Regions from separate parts of the Brevibacillus sp. BC25 genome, predicted to be linked through region 2. Evidence: a T-box and tRNA genes for the amino acid it is inferred to sense, from the RefSeq annotation. Region 2 holds a T-box; the other holds one or more tRNA genes.
What was found. The T-box of region 2 lies ahead of serS (serine--tRNA ligase). A T-box ahead of a tRNA ligase gene usually reads a tRNA of that ligase, here a tRNA-Ser.

Region 1 (3,090 bases), on a different contig from region 2:
GGTATCTGTTCACTGAGCTTGGCAAAAGCGATTTGCGAAGAACGTTGGATACCTTCTAAATACGTAATCTGTCCCCAGCCATAACCAACATTATGGTCTTTTATAAACTTGCCGGGGGTAATCTCGTAGGTTCCGGACTTATAAGTTTCGTTGTCATCATACTTCCCCTCTTCAATAGCAGCCGCCAACGTCACGATCGGAAATGCGGCCACAGGATCTGGTATCGCCCTGACTATGTGTGGAACCTGGTCAGTTGGTCTTTTCAGATTCCCCATCCCAAGAATTTCCCCAGTATTTGGATCGGTAACGATTACTGTCATATTCTCGGGCTGATAGGCTTTACCGGTCTTATGTATCGCTTCTTCTATATACTCCTGAATTTGTGAATCGAGGGTCAGAACCATATCTGTTTGGGATGTCGTTCCCGCGGCTTGTGCCTTTTGATCCTCCTCTATATTCATCTGTTGTGCACTTGGCACGGATGGGGTTACCTCCGAAGGCATCCACTGATAAGCGATAAACAATAAAGCAAATGAAGCAACTACGCCCCCGATGAACTTGGCATACTTTTTTCGCCTTTTCATTTGTACGAGCAGCTCCCTTTCTCGACGGATATGACTCGCGATTTCACATCGTTTGTCCTCGTCCATCTGAAGCGACGGAAATGCTTGCAGCACTGTGTTTATCTCTTTTTCTTCAAAAGATGGCGTCATGTAGATTGACCTCCCTGCCGCTATTGCCCATTTGTTTTTGCAATTCCTTGATAGCTCGATGGAGCGTCGTGCTGACTTTTGCTTCACTCCAGCCCAAGATTTCTGCCGTCTCTGCTGTAGATACTCCCTCTATCAATCGCAGGATTAGAACCTCTCGATACGTGCTTTTCAAGTGATTCATCGCTTCATAAACTTCCTGCAATTGTTCCTTTAACACCAATGCCTTCTCAGGTGTACGCTCTTTGGAAGTGAGGAGTCGGAGGACGTTTTCGGGAAACCAGTCCATCATTTTTTGCTTACGCCTATAATCGATCGCTGCATGGCGCGCGATGGTCAGAAGCCATGTCTTGGGCTGTGCCCTTCCTTCGTAACTTGATAAGGCTCTTAGCGCCTTCGTAAAAACTTCCTGGACTAAATCCTCTACATCTCTACGTCCGGTAAAATACGCGAGGTAATTGTAAATATCATGGCCGTATTGCTGGAACCATCGCTCTATTCGGTCATCGGAATCCATTCGTACGCTCCTTTATGAAGTTTGTATCTTATTAGACGCAAAATTAAAATTTGCTTACAGTTTTTGTGATATAAAAAAATGAAGCATATCTCTGCCGCACTGGCAAAAATATGCTTCATTCTCTTTGATCCGAAAAATCTAAGCGGAGAGAGTGGGATTCGAACCCACGCACGCCTCACGACGCCTAACGCATTTCGAGTGCGTCCCCTTATGACCACTTGGGTATCTCTCCATATTTAGTTTGTCAGAAACATTATCTACTATAGCAAAATATAGTCAAAAATGCAAGACTCATTCCTCTGCATTCCCCTTGATTTGCGCGGCTCATTAGGCCAAACTAATAACAGCACACACGATTGGTATCCGATCAGAAGAAAAGCGAGGAACATATATGAAACGTGAACGTTTGGACAAGGTGCTGGCCAATATGGCAATCGGCACACGCAAGGAAGTGAAAGCATTAGTGAAACAGCGACTGATCGTCGTGGACGGCGTTGTCGCAACAGACCCTGGGATGCATGTCATTGCCGAGGAACAGGAAATTCTTGTGGATGGAGAACCACTTAACTTTAAGCGCTGGGTATACGTTTTGCTGAACAAGCCGCCTGGAGTGGTTTCTGCTACAGAGGACAATGTTCATGAAACCGTAGTGGACTTGCTCCCGTACGAGTGGGCTATCAAGGTGCATCCGGTAGGCCGACTGGATATTGATACAGAGGGTCTCTTGCTCTTGACCAATGATGGTCAGCTCTCCCATAGCCTCTTGTCCCCGAAAAAGAAAGTGGACAAGGAGTATTTTGCACACATCGATGGCCGGGTCACTGAGCACCACGTACAGGAGTTCGCCAAAGGCGTGGAATTAGAGGACTTTACTACACTGCCAGCCAAGCTGGAGATTCTCTCTTCGGGAGAAACATCAGAGATTCGTGTCACTATCATGGAAGGAAAGTTCCATCAGGTAAAGCGGATGTTTGCTGCTTTCGACCTGCAGGTCACCTATCTGCAACGGATTCGTATGGGCCCGCTTCACCTTGACCCGTCCCTTGCCCCTGGTGAGTATCGCGAACTGACTGAAGAAGAGCTGCACATGCTGCAAAACGTAAACAAATAAAAACCGCCTGCATGCAGACGGTTTGTCCAGACAGCCCGGTCATTCCTGTACCGGCTGTCTTTTTTTTCGCAATCCACGAAAGAAGTCCTTGAGCATCTGCCCGCATTCCTCTGTAAGCACACCCTCTATGACTGGCACCTGATGATTGAAGCGCGGTTCCGCGAGCAGGTTCATTAATGTCCCAGCACAGCCCGCCTTCGGATCGCGAGCGCCATACACGACCTGTTCGATGCGGCTTTGAACGATTGCACCCGCACACATTGGACACGGCTCCAACGTCACGTACAGCGTACATCCGATCAAGCGCCATCCACCCAAGCGTTCACTTGCCTCCCGTATCGCGATCAATTCCGCGTGCAAGGTAGGGTCTTTTTGTGTTTCACGCAAGTTGTAGCCGCGACCTACGATTTCCCCGTCGCGCACGATGACCGCACCGATCGGAACCTCGCCAATCGCAGCGGCTTTCCGGGCCTCTTCCATGGCTTGTTTCATATAATAATCATGTTCATTTGTTTGTATCACGTTTCCCTAAAGCTCCTTCAAAAACAGTCTTTCGTCCCGAACAAACGGACCATTTTACCCAAAAAAGTTGATTCAAGAAGTTTTTGTCCCTACCCGTTCACATACTATCTGAGAGATTACATACATTAATGATGTAAGGAAGAAGTATGCAAATCTCTGTTAGCCTCTTTCTGGAGGGATGTGAGTGGGCTTAACCTCTGCAAATACGTTATTTGATCGCTTTCACAGTC
Region 2 (3,090 bases):
AAAGTGCAAGCCATGTCCTACGATGAACTGATGGCGGAAGCCAAAAACCTGGGTGCCCCATACGAACTGCTTGAAGAGGTACACAAAACAGGTAAGCTGCCAGTCGTAAACTTCGCAGCAGGTGGAGTAGCAACACCAGCAGATGCTGCCCTGATGATGCAATTGGGCTCCGATGGCGTGTTTGTAGGCTCTGGTATCTTTAAATCAGAGAATCCAGAGAAGTTTGCTCGCGCGATTGTGGAAGCGACCACCCACTACACGGATTACGAACTGATTGCTCGCGTATCCAAAGGCTTGGGGACGGCAATGCCAGGAATCGAAATCTCCAAGATTCGTGAAGCTGATCGCATGCAAGAGCGCGGCTGGTAAGGTGAGTAGCATGAAAATCGGCGTACTCGCTCTACAAGGAGCTGTAGCAGAACATGTGCGAATGCTAGAAGAGGTTGGTGCCACAGCTGTCCCGGTCAAAAAAGTAGAAGAACTGGATGACCTCGACGGGCTGGTCATTCCCGGCGGAGAAAGCACCACGATTAGCAAGCTGATGCACAAGTACGGATTCATGGAGGCGGTTCAAGAGTTCGGTAAGGTGAACAAGCCGATCTTCGGAACTTGCGCAGGAGCGATTCTACTGGCCAAACGGATTCAAGGACAAGACGATTGCCATTTAGGGTTGATGGAGATCAAAGTCGAGCGGAATGCTTTTGGTCGCCAAAAGGAGAGCTTTGAAGCCTTGATGCCTGTTGCGGGTGTGGCGGCAGATTACCCGGCAGTGTTCATCAGAGCACCATATATCATGGAAGTGGGAGAGAACGGTCAAGTCTTGGCCAAGCACGAAGACAAGATTGTTGTCGCCCGGAGCGGTCACTATTTGGCAGCAGCCTTTCACCCAGAATTGACCGAAGATACAAGACTGCACAAATACTTCCTCGACATGGTCAAGGAATACAGAAGCTAGCTAGCTGTCATACTGGAAGATCGGCCGTAAAAAAGGCGCCGATCTTCTTTTTTTCTGAAAAGATCGAGGCGGGCTACTCTTTACATACGTATAGATCCTGTAGTACAGTTAACAATAATAGTATTCATGAATAAGAATGCGATGATGAGAACAAGTACTTCACAAGAGCCAGGCCTAGAGAGTCGGTGGTAGGTGCGAACCGATCCGGTGATGTGAAGGAATCCATCTCGGAGTGGCAAAGGAACAACAACTTTGTCCGGAACCGTCCCGTTATGACGGAAGAGTGGGCATATGCATGAAGGATTGCTGCATGTGTCAACGAGGGTGGCAACGCGGGTATACAACACTCGTCCCTTACCAGGGGACGGGTGTTTTTTGTTTTTTTTCAATACGATTCGGAGGGATTTACACATGTTGGACGTAAAAGTATTACGCCAGGATTTGGAAGAAGTAAAACGCCGTTTGGCTCACCGCAATGAAGATATTTCTGCGTTGGATCAATTCGTAGAAGTAGATGAAAAGCGTCGCGAAGTCATCCAAGAAGCAGAAGCGCTGAAAAATAAGCGTAACACGGTATCCGAGCAAGTAGCGGTTATGAAACGAAATAAGGAAAATGCAGACCATCTGATCGCTGAAATGAAAGAAGTAAATGAGCGCATCAAGGCTTTGGATGAAGAGCTGCGTCAATTGGATGAGCAGCTGGAGTTCATTTTGCTGAGCCTCCCGAACCTGCCGCACGAAAGCACGCCGATCGGTACGACAGAAGACGATAACGTGATTGCCTGGACATGGGGAGAGCCACGTGCATTTGACTTCGAGATTAAGCCTCACTGGGAGCTGGCTAGCCAAGCAGGCATTCTCGATTTTGAAACGGCGGGAAAAGTAACAGGAAGCCGTTTTGTTTTCTATAAAGGCTTGGGCGCACGTCTGGAGCGCGCACTGATGAACTTCATGATGGATCTGCACTCGAATGAACATGGCTATGAAGAAGTGATCCCACCGTATATCGTCAACCGTACGAGTATGACGGGAACGGGCCAATTGCCTAAGTTTGAAGAGGATGCATTCAAAATCGAGGGACCAGATTACTTCCTGATTCCAACTGCAGAGGTGCCAGTCACCAATATGCATCGTGATGAAATCATGGATGGAGCGGATCTCCCTCGCTACTACACTGCTTTCAGCGCATGTTTCCGTTCGGAAGCGGGTTCTGCTGGTCGTGATACGCGTGGGTTGATTCGTCAGCATCAATTCAACAAAGTTGAGCTGGTGAAATTCGTGAAACCAGAAGAGTCTTATGACGAACTCGACAAACTGGTGAAAAACGCTGAGAAGGTGCTTCAACTGCTTGGTCTGCCATACCGTGTCCTGAGCATGTGCACAGGCGATCTAGGATTTACGGCTGCGAAGAAATTCGACCTGGAAGTTTGGATTCCAAGCGGCGGCACATACCGTGAAATCTCGTCTTGCTCGAACTTTGAAGATTTCCAAGCGCGCCGTGCCAATATCCGTTTCCGTCGCGATACAAAATCGAAGCCAGAATTCGTGCATACATTGAATGGTTCTGGTTTGGCGATTGGACGTACAGTAGCAGCGATCTTGGAAAACTACCAAGATGCAGACGGAGCAATCGTGATTCCAGAAGTTCTTCGTCCGTACATGGGCGGAGTAGACAAGATCGCACAAAAGTAATAAGCGAGAGATTTGGAAAGCAGCTCTTGATCCATAGCGGGTCAAGGGCTGTTTTATATTGTGTACTAATACAGGTGGAATTTTTTAAAAAACGTGTTGCACTGTACTAATCTCTGTTATATAATAAAAACAAATTTTAAGAATATTGTTTTAATACAGAAATGGAGGAATGGAGAATGGACTGCTATCGGTGTGAAGGAAACGGAGAACAAAATTGCCCAAGATGTGGAGGCGTTGGTCGTGATGCCAACGGAGCGGCTTGCCACAATTGCTTGGGAGACGGACATGTATGCTGCAGCCATTGTAGTGGCAGCGGGAATCAGGAGTAAGGACATTTTTTTGCCACTACTGTTATATAATAAAAAACATTTTATCAATCTGTATCATAATAACTTTGGAGTGAGGGAGGAGGAGCTGTTTTGAATACTGTACCAACGAATCCA

Region 1: it encodes a tRNA-Ser, which carries the amino acid that the T-box ahead of serS (serine--tRNA ligase) is inferred to sense. The anticodon was not compared.

The regions. Positions count from the first base shown of each region.
Region 1 covers NZ_AKIX01000029.1:17,734-20,823, reverse strand. Annotated here, with positions in the region: gene PMI05_RS08170 (penicillin-binding transpeptidase domain-containing protein) at 1-713, opposite strand, end outside; gene PMI05_RS08165 (RNA polymerase sigma factor) at 697-1,227, opposite strand; tRNA gene PMI05_RS08160 (tRNA-Ser) at 1,371-1,459, opposite strand; gene PMI05_RS08155 (pseudouridine synthase) at 1,619-2,338, shown strand; gene tadA (tRNA adenosine(34) deaminase TadA) at 2,378-2,860, opposite strand; gene PMI05_RS08145 (ribonuclease H-like YkuK family protein) at 3,045-3,090, shown strand, end outside.
Region 2 covers NZ_AKIX01000105.1:4,885-7,974, forward strand. Annotated here, with positions in the region: gene pdxS (pyridoxal 5'-phosphate synthase lyase subunit PdxS) at 1-369, shown strand, start outside; gene pdxT (pyridoxal 5'-phosphate synthase glutaminase subunit PdxT) at 380-955, shown strand; T-box leader at 1,088-1,313, shown strand; gene serS (serine--tRNA ligase) at 1,367-2,647, shown strand; gene PMI05_RS23810 (hypothetical protein) at 2,840-3,070, shown strand; gene aceB (malate synthase A) at 3,067-3,090, shown strand, end outside.